Regions from separate parts of the Ferdinandcohnia sp. Marseille-Q9671 genome, predicted to be linked through region 1. Evidence: a T-box and tRNA genes for the amino acid it is inferred to sense, from the RefSeq annotation. Region 1 holds a T-box; the other holds one or more tRNA genes.
What was found. A T-box is a leader RNA that pairs with one kind of tRNA and senses whether it is charged. The one in region 1 lies ahead of pheS (phenylalanine--tRNA ligase subunit alpha), so its partner is inferred to be a tRNA-Phe.
Positions count from the first base shown of each region.

Region 1 (9,381 bases):
ATTTCTATATTATGTGCATCTGTATTAATTACTAGTTTAACTCCTGCATCCTGAGCCTTTCGAATATATTCTGAAGAAAGATCTAATCGGTTCAGGTTCGCATTTAATTCGAGTGCCGTATTCGTTTCTTTGGCTAATTCAATTAACATATCCACATCCACGTCATATCCTTTTCTCCGCCCAAGTATTCTACCTGTAGGGTGGGCAATGATATCGACATGGAGATTATCTAGAGCTGTTTTTAATCGATGCATGATCTTCTCTCTTGGTTGTGAAAAGCTTGAATGAATGGACGCAATCACAACATCCACATCACGGATAAGATCATCATCATAATCAAGTGTTCCATCTGGAAGGATATCCATTTCAACACCTGTAAAAATGGTAAAATCATCATATTTTTCATTTAATCTCGCAATTTCCTTGTGCTGTTCTACTAGACGTTCAGGCGTAAGACCATTGGCTACACGAAGAAATTGGGAATGATCTGTTATTGCAATATAACGATAGCCTTTCTTTCGACAAGCCTCTACCATTTCCTCAATCGTATATGCACCATCACTCCATGACGTGTGCATATGAAGATCTCCTTTGATATCCTCTAGCCTAATATGCTCTACTTCTTGTTGGAATGCATCGACCTCTGATCCATCCTCTCTGAGCTCTGGAGGGATAAAGGTTAGACCAAAATATTCGTAGAATTGCTCCTCTGTTTCAAAGGTTTGGATTTCCCCTGTTTCAACATTTTCAACACCATATTCACTTATTTTTTCTCCACGATCCTTCGCCAGCTGCCTCATTCTTACATTATGTTCTTTACTCCCTGTAAAATGGTGGAGTGTCGTGGCAAACTCATGAGGTTTTACAAGCCGAAAATCTACTGAAATATCATAGTGATAGGAAATTTGTACGGAAACCTTTGTATCACCGCTTGCTATAATTCCATTAATCCCATTAAGTTGTAAAAGTTGTTCGCGTACTTTTTCTGGTTCATTTGTAGCAATAATAAAATCAAGATCCTTAATGGTTTCTCTCATTCGTCGTAAACTACCTGCACGAGAATACGTAATAACCCCATCCATTGTACGTAGCTCTTTTTCAATATCATCAGCAAGAGCCAGCATTAATGCTATCGGTAAGCGATCAGGTCGTTTTCCGTACTCCTCAATGGAAGCTAGTATTTTCTCTTCCGATTTCTTTCCAAAACCTGCAAGAATTTGAATTTTCTCATTCAAACAAGCCTGCTTAAGCATTTCCATGTCTTCAATACCTAGCTCCTTATATAGCTTGGCAATTTTTTTACCACCAAGGCCTGGAAGGTTAAGTAATGGAATAAGACCTTCTGGTACTTGCTCTTTTAATTCTTTTAGTACATTGGAATCTTCTGTTTCGATATATTCCTTAATAACAGCTGCAGTACCTTTTCCTATACCAGCTAATGTTGTAAAATCATCAATTGTTGTTAAACTCCGGTCATCATTTTCAAGTGCTGCTGCAGCCTTGCGAAATGCCGATATTTTAAAGGGATTGTCTCCTTTTAATTCCATATAAACTGCAATCGTTTCTAATAAACGGATTACATCCTTCTTATTCACTGTCACTAAATCCACCTACCTATATTCCATACGATTAACTATCCAAAATGATACAGATTTTTTATAAAAATGTCACTTATTGTTATCGTCTTAAATAAGGAACAAAAAAAACTTCTCCATTTAGAGAAGTCTATACATACTTATCATATCCACATGTCTTTAATTTTTCCAGTAAAAAATGGTGTATGTTGAACGATGAATTTGGCCATAAATGAATCATTTAAATTAGATTGAACCAGTTCTACTGGAAGAAGTGCTCCGATATAAAGGACGATAAACACTAGTAAGTACACTTCGACAAAACCAAGTAAACCGCCAGCCCAACCGTTTATTTGTTTTAGTATTGGTAAATTAGCAAGAAAATCAAGCATGGAACCGAGGATCTGCATTAAGAATTTAGTAGCAAAAAAGATAATAGCAAAGGCAATCGCTCGGTAATAGGCTGTCTCTAAATTTGTACTTTCGAATAAAAACTGCATAGTTTCAGCATCACCAAAAGTAGGATATGGAATCCATAATACTAATTTGGGTGTAAGTTCATCATAGTAAAGGTATGCAACGATAAATGCAACGATAAAACCAGTAAGATGAACGATTTGAAGAATAAAGCCTCTTCGTAAACCAATTATAAATCCCAATAACAGGATAATAATCAACACTAAATCGAACATATCCCTTCAATCCTTTTCATTTATTACTTGTTCTAATTGTTTTTCAAGTTTTTCGTAGTCTTCTTTCAGCTTTAGATGTTCGTGTACGACATTAACCGCAGTTAGTACAGCTAGTTTATTAATATCAAGTGTCGGATTTTTATCGCTTATTTCTCTCATTTTATCATCGACAATTGAGGCCACGAGGCGTATATGACTTGTGCTCTCAGACCCGATTATTGAATATTGTTGTCCATATATATCTACTGTTGTTTTTGTTTTTTGTGGCTGTGACAAGTAGTTGGCCCCCATTCTAGTCAATCCTACACATAATAATACCATGAACACGATATCTATGGAAAGAAATCTCAACAAACGATATGATAGAATACATAGAAATCTATCGAATATACTATAAAAATTAAAATAGGAGATGTTATTTTGTCAAATACCGTCTTAAAAAGTAGCCTCGAATCAATTGGGAAAATGAAAACTCATTATTCTAATTACTTACTAGATAAAGTACCACCAGGTGGCGTTTTTGCAGCAAAGTTATCTGGTTGTACAATAACAGCATACAAATCGGGAAAAGTTTTATTCCAGGGTGGAGGTGCTGCCCAGGAAGCGCAAAAATGGGGAACTGTAGAGTCCACTACTTCAACAACTAAAACAACTTCCAAGCAAACAGTTTCCAGTAGTAATCTACCGAAAAACATTGGCACTATGTCTATGATTGGTTCTGATGAGGTAGGTACAGGTGATTATTTTGGACCGATGACCGTAGTTGCTGCATATGTTTCAAATGACAAGATCCCCTTGCTGAGGGAATTAGGAGTGAAAGATTCGAAGGATTTAAATGATAAACAAATTTGTGAGATTGCAGAATCTATCATTCATGTTATTCCATACAGCCTACTGGTTTTACATAATGAAAAGTACAACGACCTCCAAGCAAAAGGAATGTCTCAAGGGAAAATGAAAGCATTATTGCATAATAAGGCTATTGGTCATGTACTAAAAAAGATTGAACCTACAGTTCCTGAAGGTATCTTAATCGACCAATTTGCAGTACCTCAAGTCTATTTCAAACATTTATCAGGTCAAAAAGAAATCATTAAAGAAAATGTATATTTCAGTACCAAAGCCGAAGGTGTCCATCTATCAGTCGCTGCGGCCTCTATTATAGCACGCTACGCTTTTGTAAAAGAGTTTGAAAAACTAAGCAGGAAAGCTGGTCTTGAATTAAAAAAAGGTGCCGGTGCCCAGGTTGATAAAGTTGCCGCAGAGCTTATCAAAAAACAAGGGCTAGCATCATTACGCACATTTACTAAGCTACATTTCGCAAATACGGAAAAAGCGAAGAAAATAGCTAGAATGTAACAAATTATATACTTGTCTCATCACCTACATGACTCATTTAGGAGCACTATAGATAAACAAAAAACGGAGTGGACAATCGTCCACTCCTCAGAGAGTAGACAAAGTCATGAAATGACTTTGCCTACTCTCTTTTAGTATGAAAATCTCTGGTTACATTACGTACTCAGACTGTCTTGAAAACGCTTGTCAGACAAGGCGTGAAGCCGATCGAAGACGCGAATAGAAGTTGCCTTCATGAGCGGACGAGAGAGGCAAGCAACGCAGTATGCGAGCGTTTGTCAACAGTCTGCGGAGTGGACAATCGTCCACTCCTCTTTATTTATGAACGTAAAGTTGCATCGAATTTTTCAGCAACAGCTGTTAATACTTTTTCATGAGCTTTGGTAACTTCTTCCTCTGTTAAGGTGCGTTCCGGATCAAAATATTTAATGGAGTATGCAACTGATTTTTTGCCTTCTTCCATACGCTCCCCTTCATATAGGTCAAAGATTGTAACATCGCGAAGTAGCTTACCACCTGCTTCAATGATGACTTGCTTCATATCCCCTGCTGCAACAGATTTATCAACAACAAGTGCAATGTCGCGGCTCATTGAAGGGAAACGTGGGATTGCTTCATAACGAATTTCCTCGACGTCAGCCTCTAAAATATCCTTCAATGATAATTCAAATACAAAGGTTTCGGTTAAATCGTATTCTTTTTGTACATTTGGATGAATTTGTCCAATAAAGCCGATTTCTTTGTTATCCAATAAAACAGATGCTGTACGGCCTGGATGCATTCCTTCAACTCTTGCTTGAAGGAATGTGGTTCTCTTTTCAAGACCAAGCTTTTCAAATAAACCTTCTAACACTCCTTTTACCACAAAGAAGTCCGTTGCTTTCTTCTCTCCTTGCCATGTTGGAGATAGCCATGAGCCTGTTAGTGCTACAGCCAGATGTTCCTTTTCTTCTGGAAGCTCACGATTTGAATCTTCTAGGAATACGGAACCAACTTCATAGGTAGCAACACTATCAATTTGTCGTGCAAGATTATGACCGACCACCTCTAAAACATGGGGAAGTAGACTCAAACGAAGAACACTTCTTTCCTCGCTCATCGGCATTGCTAAGCGAATTGGCTCTCTTTTCTCAAGTGCATACTGATTTACTTTTTCAGCGCTTGTTAATGAATATGTGATGCTTTGATAGAGCCCTACACCCTCAAGATACTGTCTAACTAATCTGCGCTTTGCTTGATAGTCAGTCAATCTACCAGGTGTAGATTCGCCAACTGGCAATGTTTTTGGCAGCTCATCATATCCATAAAGTCTCGCAACCTCTTCAATTAAATCCTCTTCAATTGTTATATCACCTCTACGGGTAGGTGCTGTAACATGGAACGTTTCATTATCTACAGTAAAAGGGAATTTTAGATTTGTAAAAATTTCTTCCACTTGTTCTCTAGATATATCAGTTCCTAATACTTTATTAATTCGCTCAAGAGTTACAGATACATTGACAGGTTTTACATCAAGTGTGTCTACTGCAACTACACCATCAAGAACTACACCGCCAGCAAGTTCTGCCATTAACTCGGCCGCACGATCAGCCGCTTCACGTGTACGTTTTGGATCAATTCCTTTTTCGTAGCGTGCACTTGCTTCACTACGTAAACCATGGTCCTTAGAAGCTTTACGAATCGTACCGCTATTGAAATAAGCTGACTCGATCAAAACAGTGGTTGTATCATTTTGAACCTCAGAGTTTGCGCCACCCATTACACCCGCAAGTGCTACTGGTACCGTTCCATTTGTTATGACAAGATGCTCATCTGTTAATGTACGTTCTGCATCGTCTAATGTTGTGATTTTTTCCCCATTTGTTGCACGTCTCACGAGAATTTCCTTTGAACCAAGACGATCATAATCAAATGCGTGTAGAGGTTGTCCATATTCTAATAATATGTAATTCGTAATATCAACTACATTATTATGTGGACGAATACCTTCAGCCATTAGACGTGTCTGTAACCATAATGGTGATGGTCCAATTTTCACGTCTTTTACTACTCGTGCCACATACAATGGATTGTCTTCTTTTGCTTCAACTGAAATCGAAATATAACCTTCTGTTTTTTCTGATGAAGTTGTTACTTTTGGTTGTGGAAGCTTTACATCTTTTCCTAAAATAGCTGCAACCTCGTATGCAACACCTAACATACTTAAGCAATCAGAACGGTTCGGTGTTAATCCTAGTTCTAGCACTTGATCATCAAGGTTAAGCTGAGCAATCGCATCTGCTCCAGGTTCTACATCATGTGGAAAAACAAAGATTCCTTCTGCATACTCTTTCGATACAAGCTTTGATTCAAAACCAAGCTCTTGAAGAGAACAAATCATTCCATTTGATGCTTCACCACGAAGCTTTGCCTTTTTAATTTTAAAGTTACCAGGAAGAACAGCTCCAACCTTTGCTACTACAACTTTTTGGCCTTTTGCTACATTCGGTGCACCACAAATAATTTGTACAGGTTCTTCCTCACCTATATCAACAAGACATTTATTTAATTTATCAGCATTTGGATGTTGTTCGCATTCTAGAACATGCCCTACAACTAACCCGGTAATACCTTCTCCTAAATGATCTACACCTTCAACTTCAATTCCACTTCTTGTTATCTTTTCTGCTAACTCTTCTGCCGATACTCCTGTTATATCAACGTATTCCTGCAACCATTTATATGAAACAAACATTTTTCTTCTCCCTCCTTAAGCCCGATTAAACTGTTTGATGAAACGATTATCATTTGTATACAAATGACGAATATCATCAATACCATATTTAAGCATTGCAATACGCTCTGGTCCCATACCGAACGCAAATCCTGTATATTTCTTTGAATCAAAACCAGACATTTCAAGTACGTTAGGGTGAACCATTCCCGCACCTAAAATTTCTATCCAGCCCGTCTTTTTGCACACATTACAGCCATGGCCTCCACACTTAAAGCAAGAGATATCCATCTCTACTGAAGGCTCAGTGAATGGGAAAAAACTTGGACGCAAACGAATTTCACGGTCTTCACCAAACATTTTCTTAGCAAAGGTATCCAGTGTCCCCTTAAGATCACTCATACGAATGTTTTCATCTACAACCAACCCTTCAATTTGCGTGAATTGGTGTGAGTGTGTCGCATCATCATTGTCACGACGATATACTTTTCCTGGACAAATAATTTTCACAGGTCCCTTTCCCTTATGCTTTTCCATTGTTCTTGCTTGAACAGGGGACGTTTGTGTACGTAGGAGAATTTCCTCGGTAATATAAAATGAATCCTGCATATCCCTTGCTGGGTGGTCTTTCGGTAAATTTAATGCTTCGAAATTGTAATAATCCTTCTCTACTTCAGGACCCTCCGCAATCGAATATCCCATTCCTAAGAATAAGTCCTCAATCTCTTCAATAACAGCAGTTAGTGGATGTGGTCCACCTACCTTTACCGGTCTCCCTGGTAATGTTACATCAATTGTTTCGGAAGCTAGTTTTCTTTCTACTTCAGCTTTCTCTAGTACATCTTGTTTCGCAGTCAATTTTTCAGTAATTTGCTCTCTAACCTCGTTAACAAGAGCCCCCATTTTCGGACGTTCTTCTGCAGAAAGCTTACCCATACCTCTCAGTACTTCGGTAATTGGTCCTTTTTTCCCTAAATATGCAACACGAATGTCGTTTAACTCTTTAAGATTCGTAGCTGTTTCCACTTTTGCGAGAGCTTCGTCTTTAAGCCCAAGTAATTTCTCTTGCATTACATTTCCTCCTTTTTATTTGAAATGCGTAAGCGCCTTGTTCAGCCCCGACAAGCGCTTAGAACCCTAATGTGGAGGCTCAAAAATAAGCAAAGCTTATTTTCTGCGAGGTTACCCTCATGAAGCTTTCCTTAGTGTTGCCGCCGTAGGAAGGGTGAAGCGACCTCGGAGGGGCTAGGCGCTGAAGCTAGACAGGATGATAAATAAAAAAAACCTCAATCCCAAAAAAGGGACGAGGTTTATCTTCGCGGTACCACCCTTGTTAACAATTACAAATGTGTAATCATTCACTCAGTTTCGATAACGGCAAATGCCGGTACACCTTTACGTTTTTTTATGTATTCTAAAACGGTCCAAGTGCCAACTCAAGAGGTGAATTCACTTTCTTCTTCTATAAAAATGCTTGCAGTCACGGCATTTTCTCCCTGAAATAGTGTGTGGAAAGCTACTAGTCTCTATCACTGTTTTTCCTTTATTAGGCTGTTCAAAAAGGTATGGAACACACTTTGAACATGCTCATTATGTAAGCCATATAGATTATATTATACGTATCTTACTTGTGCAAATCAAACTCATTTTTAATTATTTTCTAAAAGGTACGCAATACCTTATTTAAACATACGAACTAAAAATCCATTTTCCTGAATATCTGGGGCAAAAAAGCCAATGCCAGAACTAGCTAACCCAGTAAAAACGATTGTCCATAACAATAAACTTGCAACCATCCAACCTGTTACTAATTTCCTACTTGAACCAAAACCCATGCTCATAAAAGCAGATATGTGAGATCCAACCAGTAAAGGACCTAAAATCGTCAACCCTGGTAAGCCATATTTGTCAAAAATAGACCGTGCACGTTTTTCTTTCTTTGACTCTTCTACAGGCGTTATCCCTTCACTTCCTTGAGTCTCCATTCCTTCCGCTTCCCTTACTTGGACATTCTTTTGTTTTCTAGCTTTCATCCAGCCTTTGACTTTATCGACAAACAGTATTAAGAGTAATACGGTTACTAAGTTTCCTAAGAATCCTAGGATGGCTACCGGTATAGGAGACAAACCACCAACAATTGCGATAGGGATGACCGCAATTAATTCAAATAATGGGATTGCAGCAAATAAAAAGACTAATAGATACGATACTAACACTTCCAACACCTCAGTTTACTAGATTCATATACTTATATACGCTCCTACCATCCATAAGTTTCATTTTTTTATAACTCTGATCTATTTTTAATAAAAAATGGCAAATACAGAATAAAAAATAAAACCAGTGCGACAAGCTCTAGCGATAAAATATACCAAGGATATGGACCCATCAGATCGATTAAACTCGGATTCGTTGGTTTCCTTGCTAGAAACATATAGTTTCCACCAGTTGCTTTATTGATGAAAAAGACAAATAAGGCAAGGACATTTAATGCAGCAAATGCCTTCCAAACGGACTTGGCAGTAGGTCTGCAATTTTCATACCAAAGCATATAAAAGCTTGCTAGAATGATTGCGATATGAGCAAGAAAGAAGTGAAAATAGCGATAGTGTGGAAAGTCATAGGCAAGTTCAGGGGTAAGCATTGCCTGAATCGCACCCCCGATACCTAAAAAATACGTAATCTCAAATAATAAGAACTTACGTGTAATAAGCATGATAATACTCAAGAATAATGAAAGGGAGCAAAGCTGAAATGGGAGCGAATCAACCGGATTCCATACACCATTATAAGCGTACCAAACATAAAGAGACAGCTCACTACCTATGAGAGAAGTGACCAATAGATAGCGAATGATTAATTTTCTTTTTGCAAGTTTTGTCCGAAAGAGAAATAATAAGACAGCGAAAAAAAGAAGTATAACTACCATTATAATATGGGAAAAGGATAACCATTGAAATGGATCTCCCATTAGTGACCTTCCAAAATACCCGCCTATGATCAACACCCCCTCTTTGCCAGTATAAAACTTCTCTTTTGAGAA
Region 1 is NZ_CDRJTA010000001.1:987,375-996,755, forward strand. Features, by position in the region: gene polX (DNA polymerase/3'-5' exonuclease PolX) at 1-1,595, opposite strand, end outside; gene ACWNMY_RS05095 (CvpA family protein) at 1,739-2,266, opposite strand; gene zapA (cell division protein ZapA) at 2,273-2,542, opposite strand; gene rnhC (ribonuclease HIII) at 2,687-3,625, shown strand; gene pheT (phenylalanine--tRNA ligase subunit beta) at 3,945-6,359, opposite strand; gene pheS (phenylalanine--tRNA ligase subunit alpha) at 6,375-7,409, opposite strand; T-box leader at 7,635-7,880, opposite strand; gene ACWNMY_RS05120 (small multi-drug export protein) at 8,018-8,554, opposite strand; gene ACWNMY_RS05125 (YwaF family protein) at 8,623-9,309, opposite strand.

Region 2 (9,381 bases), 190 kb from region 1:
CTTCAACGCTTAGTTCTAAAATGAGGCGCGAAACAAGCACATCCATATAAGACTTTCTAAGGGAAAGGATAGTACTGTGTATTTCTAAAAGAACTTCGTTAGAGACTATAGTTGTTATAGGATTTGAGGTATCAATTTGTAATTGCTTATTTGACACTACGCTTAAAGATAAGAATGAAAGTAATTTTTTCCGGCGACTTATATCGATTACCAAGTTTCTAGCAATTGATAGTAACCATGTTTTAGGATTTGCACGTTCTTCAAAGGAAGATAATGACTTTAACGCTTTCAAAAAAACTTCTTGGACAAGATCCTCAACATCTAACGAACCAGTATAATAAATCAGATAGTTATAAACATCATCACCATATTTGTAAAACCATTCCTCAATCTGGCAAACTCGATCCAATCAGTGAACCCCCTTAACAAAGTTGCTTTATAAATTAGACGATTAAACAATCCCCGTCTTTCATCTTAATATAAAATTTTTTAAAAAAAACCAAAAAAACTGACGTTCCAATTATGGAGGAACGTCAGCATCAAATAGGAGAAACTCAATTTTAATAAAATGAACTAGCAAAAAAGCTAAAAACAAAGGCTAAAATGATAGAAGAAACAAATGTAATAAAAGTACTTACTTCTATTTTTCCCTCATTATTACTAATTTTTAAACCCTCAATATATACATAAGAAAATAAGAATAAACACATGGATAATGATAAAAGCATTCCAAAAGCTTTAAGAAATTCAAAAAACAACACATTTCCTCCTTCCTAGACTCTTTAGTAAAATATATGACCGATTCTAGTAATTATGATTAAAATAATAGAGAATTTACGTACATCGATATAGAAAGTAATAGAGTTAATAGTAACCTGACTTGAAGGAAGAATGGAGCTACTATATAATAGAAAAACTATTACATGTATAATAAAAACAATCTAAGATTAAATCGAAAGCTAAAGTGTATTAACTTATTTAAATGAAAAACTTTTTCTAAAAAAGTATTGAAATTAAAAATAATACATGATATATTAATCTTCGTCGCCAAAACAAGCGACAAATTAAAGAGTGCTAACAGAAAAAAGTTTTCAAAAAGTGTTGACACTCATTAACGAAAATGTTATATTAGAAAAGTCGCTTCGGGGCGACAGATTAAAAAGTTCTTTGAAAACTGAACACAATACAAGCGTCAACGTTTTAATTCTAAGTAACAAATTATTGAGCAATCAATACTCTTATTGGAGAGTTTGATCCTGGCTCAGGATGAACGCTGGCGGCGTGCCTAATACATGCAAGTCGAGCGGATCTTTGGGAGCTTGCTCCCAAAGATTAGCGGCGGACGGGTGAGTAACACGTGGGTAACCTGCCTGTAAGACTGGGATAACTTCGGGAAACCGGAGCTAATACCGGATAACATATAAGACCACATGGTCTTATATTAAAAGATGGCTTTTAGCTATCACTTACAGATGGACCCGCGGCGCATTAGCTAGTTGGTGAGGTAACGGCTCACCAAGGCGACGATGCGTAGCCGACCTGAGAGGGTGATCGGCCACACTGGGACTGAGACACGGCCCAGACTCCTACGGGAGGCAGCAGTAGGGAATCTTCCGCAATGGACGAAAGTCTGACGGAGCAACGCCGCGTGAGCGATGAAGGCCTTCGGGTCGTAAAGCTCTGTTGTTAGGGAAGAACAAGTACCGTTCGAATAGGGCGGTACCTTGACGGTACCTAACCAGAAAGCCACGGCTAACTACGTGCCAGCAGCCGCGGTAATACGTAGGTGGCAAGCGTTATCCGGAATTATTGGGCGTAAAGCGCGCGCAGGCGGTCCTTTAAGTCTGATGTGAAAGCCCACGGCTCAACCGTGGAGGGTCATTGGAAACTGGGGGACTTGAGTGCAGAAGAGGAGAGCGGAATTCCACGTGTAGCGGTGAAATGCGTAGAGATGTGGAGGAACACCAGTGGCGAAGGCGGCTCTCTGGTCTGTAACTGACGCTGAGGCGCGAAAGCGTGGGGAGCGAACAGGATTAGATACCCTGGTAGTCCACGCCGTAAACGATGAGTGCTAAGTGTTAGAGGGTTTCCGCCCTTTAGTGCTGCAGCAAACGCATTAAGCACTCCGCCTGGGGAGTACGGTCGCAAGACTGAAACTCAAAGGAATTGACGGGGGCCCGCACAAGCGGTGGAGCATGTGGTTTAATTCGAAGCAACGCGAAGAACCTTACCAGGTCTTGACATCCCATGACAACTCTAGAGATAGGGCTTTCCCTTCGGGGACATGGTGACAGGTGGTGCATGGTTGTCGTCAGCTCGTGTCGTGAGATGTTGGGTTAAGTCCCGCAACGAGCGCAACCCTTGATCTTAGTTGCCAGCATTCAGTTGGGCACTCTAAGGTGACTGCCGGTGACAAACCGGAGGAAGGTGGGGATGACGTCAAATCATCATGCCCCTTATGACCTGGGCTACACACGTGCTACAATGGATGGTACAAAGGGCAGCGAAACCGCGAGGTTAAGCAAATCCCATAAAACCATTCTCAGTTCGGATTGCAGGCTGCAACTCGCCTGCATGAAGCCGGAATCGCTAGTAATCGCGGATCAGCATGCCGCGGTGAATACGTTCCCGGGCCTTGTACACACCGCCCGTCACACCACGAGAGTTTGTAACACCCGAAGTCGGTGGGGTAACCGTAAGGAGCCAGCCGCCTAAGGTGGGACAGATGATTGGGGTGAAGTCGTAACAAGGTAGCCGTATCGGAAGGTGCGGCTGGATCACCTCCTTTCTAAGGAAAAAGTCGAAAAGTGAAGGCGACTGTACAGCCTCGACAAGTGCTGGAGCTTCTGTCGGAAAAGTCAATAGACTTTGACAGAAGAAGTGAAGCAACCTCGAGAGGCTAGGAGCCGTAACTAGACATTAGAAGTTCTACGAACTTCATAAAAAGACGCTTTGTATTGTGGTCAGTTTTGAGAGTGCTTTTTCTCTCAAAGGTAGATTTTTGCTTGTTGCAAAAATCATTGCGCTTGCGTCTACAAGATGAATCGAAGATGATTGATTCCTCAGCGCAAGGCAGCATGATGCCGAAACACTGATGATTAATCACGATGTGATTGAAGTCAGTAGCCTCGTTCCTTGAAAACTAGATAACGTAACAAAACATTCATTGAAGTAAGTAAAGTTCTTTAAAACTTAAAGGTGAACGAGAAGCGAGAAGGTCGAGGAACCGATGGAGGAATCACCGGAGCGTACTTTAGGGTACGTGAGGATGATGACGACAGCGGTGACAAAGAGATTCGACGCTTATCAAAGCCGAATAGGTTAAGTTATGAAGGGCGCACGGTGGATGCCTTGGCACTAGGAGCCGATGAAGGACGGTACTAACACCGATATGCTTCGGGGAGCTGTAAGTAAGCATTGATCCGAAGATTTCCGAATGGGGAAACCCACTGCCCGTAATGGGGTAGTATCCATACCTGAATTCATAGGGTATGAGAAGGTAGACCCGGGGAACTGAAACATCTTAGTACCCGGAGGAAGAGAAAGCAAACGCGATTTCCTGAGTAGCGGCGAGCGAAACGGAAGATAGCCCAAACCAAGAGGCTTGCCTCTTGGGGTTGTAGGACACTCTATACGGAGTTACAAAAGAACGGAGTAGACGAAGCGACCTGGAAAGGTCCGTCAGAGAAGGTAACAACCCTGTAGTCGAAACTTCGTTCTCTCTTGAGTGGATCCTGAGTACGGCGGGACACGAGAAATCCCGTCGGAAGCTGGGAGGACCATCTCCCAAGGCTAAATACTCCCTAGTGACCGATAGTGAACCAGTACCGTGAGGGAAAGGTGAAAAGCACCCCGGAAGGGGAGTGAAATAGAACCTGAAACCGTGTGCCTACAAGTAGTCAAAGCACATTTATGTGTGATGGCGTGCCTTTTGTAGAATGAACCGGCGAGTTACGATCCCGTGCAAGGTTAAGTTGAAGAGACGGAGCCGCAGCGAAAGCGAGTCTGAATAGGGCGAAATAGTACGTGGTCGTAGACCCGAAACCAGGTGATCTACCCATGTCCAGGGTGAAGTTCAGGTAACACTGAATGGAGGCCCGAACCCACGCACGTTGAAAAGTGCGGGGATGAGGTGTGGGTAGCGGAGAAATTCCAATCGAACTTGGAGATAGCTGGTTCTCTCCGAAATAGCTTTAGGGCTAGCCTCGAGTATAGAGTCTTGGAGGTAGAGCACTGATTGGACTAGGGGCCCTCATCGGGTTACCGAATTCAGTCAAACTCCGAATGCCAAAGACTTGATTCTCGGGAGTCAGACTGCGAGTGATAAGATCCGTAGTCAAGAGGGAAACAGCCCAGACCACCAGCTAAGGTCCCAAAGTATACGTTAAGTGGAAAAGGATGTGGAGTTGCTTAGACAACCAGGATGTTGGCTTAGAAGCAGCCACCATTTAAAGAGTGCGTAATAGCTCACTGGTCGAGTGACTCTGCGCCGAAAATGTACCGGGGCTAAACGTATCACCGAAGCTGTGGATTGTTCTTACGAACAATGGTAGGAGAGCGTTCTAAGTGCAGCGAAGTCAGACCGGAAGGACTGGTGGAGCGCTTAGAAGTGAGAATGCCGGTATGAGTAGCGAAAGAGGGGTGAGAATCCCCTCCACCGAATGCCTAAGGTTTCCTGAGGAAGGCTCGTCCGCTCAGGGTTAGTCGGGACCTAAGCCGAGGCCGAAAGGCGTAGGCGATGGACAACAGGTTGATATTCCTGTACCACCTCTTTACCGTTTGAGCGATGGAGGGACGCAGGAGGATAGGGTAAGCGCGCTGTTGGATATGCGCGTCCAAGCAGTTAGACTGGTAAGTAGGCAAATCCGCTTACCGCGAAGGTTGAGCTGTGATGGCGAGGGAAATATAGTACCGAAGTTCCTGATTCCACACTGCCAAGAAAAGCTTCTAGCGAGGTAAATGGTGCCCGTACCGCAAACCGACACAGGTAGGCGAGGAGAGAATCCTAAGGTGATCGAGAGAACTCTCGTTAAGGAACTCGGCAAAATGACCCCGTAACTTCGGGAGAAGGGGTGCTTTTTAGGGTGAATAGCCCTGAAAAGCCGCAGTGAATAGGCCCAGGCGACTGTTTAGCAAAAACACAGGTCTCTGCGAAGCCGCAAGGCGAAGTATAGGGGCTGACACCTGCCCGGTGCTGGAAGGTTAAGAGGAGGGGTTAGCTCTAAGCGAAGCTCTGAATCGAAGCCCCAGTAAACGGCGGCCGTAACTATAACGGTCCTAAGGTAGCGAAATTCCTTGTCAGGTAAGTTCTGACCCGCACGAAAGGTGTAACGATCTGGGCACTGTCTCAACGAGAGACTCGGTGAAATTATAGTACCTGTGAAGATGCAGGTTACCCGCGACAGGACGGAAAGACCCCGTGGAGCTTTACTGCAGCCTGATATTGAATTTTGGTACAGCTTGTACAGGATAGGTAGGAGCCTTGGAAGCCGGAGCGCTAGCTTCGGTGGAGGCGTCGGTGGGATACTACCCTGGCTGTATTGAAATTCTAACCCGAAGGCCTTATCGGCCTTGGAGACAGTGTCAGGTGGGCAGTTTGACTGGGGCGGTCGCCTCCTAAAAAGTAACGGAGGCGCCCAAAGGTTCCCTCAGAATGGTTGGAAATCATTCGTAGAGTGTAAAGGCACAAGGGAGCTTGACTGCGAGACCTACAAGTCGAGCAGGGACGAAAGTCGGGCTTAGTGATCCGGTGGTTCCGCATGGAAGGGCCATCGCTCAACGGATAAAAGCTACCCCGGGGATAACAGGCTTATCTCCCCCAAGAGTCCACATCGACGGGGAGGTTTGGCACCTCGATGTCGGCTCATCGCATCCTGGGGCTGTAGTCGGTCCCAAGGGTTGGGCTGTTCGCCCATTAAAGCGGTACGCGAGCTGGGTTCAGAACGTCGTGAGACAGTTCGGTCCCTATCCGTCGTGGGCGTAGGAAATTTGAGAGGAGCTGTCCTTAGTACGAGAGGACCGGGATGGACACACCGCTGGTGTACCAGTTGTTCTGCCAAGGGCATCGCTGGGTAGCTATGTGTGGAAGGGATAAGTGCTGAAAGCATCTAAGCATGAAGCCCCCCTCAAGATGAGATTTCCCATAGTGTTAAACTAGTAAGATCCCTCGAAGATGACGAGGTTGATAGGTCAGAGGTGTAAGCATGGTGACATGTGTAGCTGACTGATACTAATCGATCGAGGACTTAACCAAATCATTTCAATGAATGAAATTATGTTATCTAGTTTTGAAGAAATGAAAAATTCTTCTTGATTTTTGTAGAAAAGATAGTATAATATATCTTGTCTCTACTTTATCTAGTGACGATAGCGAAGAGGTCACACCCGTTCCCATACCGAACACGGAAGTTAAGCTTCTCAGCGCCGATGGTAGTTGGGACTTTGTCCCTGTGAGAGTAGGACGTCGCTAGGTTGGAAGAGATGGAGGATTAGCTCAGCTGGGAGAGCACCTGCCTTACAAGCAGGGGGTCGGCGGTTCGATCCCGTCATCCTCCACCATATGTACTACCTATATAATATGCCGGTGTAGCTCAGTTGGTAGAGCAACTGACTTGTAATCAGTAGGTCGTGGGTTCGACTCCTATCGCCGGCACCATTTGTGAGAGCCATTAGCTCAGTTGGTAGAGCATCTGACTTTTAATCAGAGGGTCGAAGGTTCGAGTCCTTCATGGCTCACCATTTTAATTAATATGCGGGTGTGGCGGAATTGGCAGACGCGCTAGACTTAGGATCTAGTGTCTTTGACGTGGGGGTTCGAGTCCCTTCACCCGCATTATGCGGAAGTAGTTCAGTGGTAGAACACCACCTTGCCAAGGTGGGGGTCGCGGGTTCGAATCCCGTCTTCCGCTCCAGAACTTCATTTTAAATGCCGGGGTGGCGGAACTGGCAGACGCACAGGACTTAAAATCCTGCGGTAGGTGACTACCGTACCGGTTCGATTCCGGTCCTCGGCACCATATTAATAAGTAATGCGCCCGTAGCTCAATTGGATAGAGCGTCTGACTACGGATCAGAAGGTTATGGGTTCGACTCCTTTCGGGCGCGCCATTACGGGAAGTAGCTCAGCTTGGTAGAGCACTTGGTTTGGGACCAAGGGGTCGCAGGTTCGAATCCTGTCTTCCCGACCATCTAAATAATAATGTTTTGGGGCCTTAGCTCAGCTGGGAGAGCGCCTGCCTTGCACGCAGGAGGTCAGCGGTTCGATCCCGCTAGGCTCCACCAAAAACCTTAACAGTATTCTTAATTATGGCGGTGTAGCTCAGCTGGCTAGAGCGTACGGTTCATACCCGTGAGGTCGGGGGTTCGATCCCCTCCGCCGCTACCATTTTAAATACTAGAGGACCTTTAGCTCAGCTGGTTAGAGCAGACGGCTCATAACCGTCCGGTCGTAGGTTCGAGTCCTACAAGGTCCACCATTTTCAACTTTCTTATACGGAGGAATACCCAAGTCCGGCTGAAGGGATCGGTCTTGAAAACCGACAGGGGTGTTAAAGCCCGCGGGGGTTCGAATCCCTCTTCCTCCGCCATATTTACTTAATGACTTATAATTCTTATTTTCGCGGGGTGGAGCAACGAGCATTGCTTCGTCGAATAAACTGCGAGTTGTCCCGACGGATAAACTTCCTGCTTAGGCTAGCAGAGGAAGGGACAGTCATTAGAAGCTTGGCGCATACAGTACAATTTATAATTCTTATTATCGCGGGGTGGAGCAGTCTGGTAGCTCGTCGGGCTCATAACCCGAAGGTCGCAGGTTCAAATCCTGTCCCCGCAACCAAATGGTCCCGTGGTGTAGCGGTTAACATGCCTGCCTGTCACGCAGGAGATCGCCGGTTCGATCCCGGTCGGGACCGCCATATTAATTATTTTGTTGGCTCAGTAGCTCAGTCGGTAGAGCAAAGGACTGAAAATCCTTGTGTCGGCGGTTCGATTCCGTCCTGAGCCACCATATTTTACTAAACTTAATGGCGATTGTGGCGAAGTGGTTAACGCATCGGATTGTGGTTCCGACATTCGTGGGTTCGATTCCCATCAGTCGCCCCATATATTATCCGTAGGCTTTAGTTGAATAAAATATCTTATATTATTTTTATGCGGGTGTAGTTTAATGGTAAAACCTCAGCCTTCCAAGCTGATGTCGTGAGTTCGATTCTCATCACCCGCTCCATATTTTTAAATCAATGGGCCTATAGCTCAGCTGGTTAGAGCGCACGCCTGATAAGCGTGAGGTCGATGGTTCGAGTCCATTTAGGCCCACCATATTTTATTCCACAGTAGCTCAGTGGTAGAGCTATCGGCTGTTAACCGATCGGTCGCAGGTTCGAATCCTGCCTGTGGAGCCATTTTTTTTGGGGAAGTACTCAAGTGGCTGAAGAGGCGCCCCTGCTAAGGGTGTAGGTCGCGTAAGCGGCGCGAGGGTTCAAATCCCTCCTTCTCCGCCATGTGATTTATATATTCAATAATCTAGCAATCTTATTAATCTGGCCCGTTGGTCAAGCGGTTAAGACACCGCCCTTTCACGGCGGTAACACGGGTTCGAATCCCGTACGGGTCATCAAGCGTTATGAGAATATCTCATAGCGTTTTTTTTATTGTTTAGGAAATTAAAAAATTCAACCTTATGATAAGTTATAAATGGGTTTATCTACATCTAGCTCCAGCGCCTAGTCCCTCGAGGTCATAAGCCAATCCGTCAAGAAGGTCAAAGAGCAACCTTCTCGCCGTTTAGTCTTATGCTTGTCGGATGCACAGGACAAGGGAAGCTTCGATAGCATAATCATCGCACGAAGAAAATGCATAGCATTTTCGAGGAATGTGCTGACGTCCGCGTTTGCCACAAGACGTGGCAGCCTTTAGTGGGCGTTTACTTTCAAGACGCTTGCGCTTTTGTTCTTTCAGTTTTTTAGCTGTTTTGTGCTTTGTTTTCGTTCTAATCGTACTCCTTTCTCTTCATTACTACTGCTCCCTAAAATGGAATTGTAGGAATGCAAAAACACCTGTTGCCAGGTGTTTTAGTCTTGATCCAGGATATCGTCTTCTATTTTTTTTCCTGGGTTATTTAAATCAACGTCTGAAAATATTCCAGGGGATATTCCTCGAAACATATCAAATGCTAAAATTTTATCATCAGGAGCATCAAATAATGGAGCATCGCGCTTCACGCTGTTAGTTTCATCTTCACGTTTCACCTTCTACACCTCCATTTATTATCCTCCCAGATAAACCTTTAATTATTCTTGCTATCTGTTATCACCATTTAACAAATTACCGATTCCTCCTAGAATACTTCCTTCACCAGTGCTTCCTCCATTCTTAGGTGCACTT
Region 2 is NZ_CDRJTA010000001.1:1,172,633-1,182,013, reverse strand. Features, by position in the region: gene ACWNMY_RS06105 (RNA polymerase sigma factor) at 1-409, opposite strand, end outside; gene ACWNMY_RS06100 (hypothetical protein) at 561-758, opposite strand; rRNA gene ACWNMY_RS06095 (16S ribosomal RNA) at 1,239-2,788, shown strand; rRNA gene ACWNMY_RS06090 (23S ribosomal RNA) at 3,320-6,253, shown strand; rRNA gene rrf (5S ribosomal RNA) at 6,357-6,472, shown strand; tRNA gene ACWNMY_RS06080 (tRNA-Val) at 6,483-6,558, shown strand; tRNA gene ACWNMY_RS06075 (tRNA-Thr) at 6,580-6,655, shown strand; tRNA gene ACWNMY_RS06070 (tRNA-Lys) at 6,663-6,738, shown strand; tRNA gene ACWNMY_RS06065 (tRNA-Leu) at 6,752-6,832, shown strand; tRNA gene ACWNMY_RS06060 (tRNA-Gly) at 6,837-6,911, shown strand; tRNA gene ACWNMY_RS06055 (tRNA-Leu) at 6,928-7,016, shown strand; tRNA gene ACWNMY_RS06050 (tRNA-Arg) at 7,031-7,107, shown strand; tRNA gene ACWNMY_RS06045 (tRNA-Pro) at 7,111-7,187, shown strand; tRNA gene ACWNMY_RS06040 (tRNA-Ala) at 7,206-7,281, shown strand; tRNA gene ACWNMY_RS06035 (tRNA-Met) at 7,308-7,384, shown strand; tRNA gene ACWNMY_RS06030 (tRNA-Ile) at 7,399-7,475, shown strand; tRNA gene ACWNMY_RS06025 (tRNA-Ser) at 7,494-7,586, shown strand; tRNA gene ACWNMY_RS06020 (tRNA-Met) at 7,758-7,834, shown strand; tRNA gene ACWNMY_RS06015 (tRNA-Asp) at 7,838-7,913, shown strand; tRNA gene ACWNMY_RS06010 (tRNA-Phe) at 7,930-8,005, shown strand; tRNA gene ACWNMY_RS06005 (tRNA-His) at 8,025-8,100, shown strand; tRNA gene ACWNMY_RS06000 (tRNA-Gly) at 8,151-8,224, shown strand; tRNA gene ACWNMY_RS05995 (tRNA-Ile) at 8,240-8,316, shown strand; tRNA gene ACWNMY_RS05990 (tRNA-Asn) at 8,325-8,399, shown strand; tRNA gene ACWNMY_RS05985 (tRNA-Ser) at 8,408-8,498, shown strand; tRNA gene ACWNMY_RS05980 (tRNA-Glu) at 8,540-8,611, shown strand; gene ACWNMY_RS05975 (hypothetical protein) at 9,069-9,245, opposite strand; gene ACWNMY_RS05970 (TIGR00266 family protein) at 9,297-9,381, opposite strand, start outside.
Region 2: it encodes a tRNA-Phe, which carries the amino acid that the T-box ahead of pheS (phenylalanine--tRNA ligase subunit alpha) is inferred to sense. The anticodon was not compared.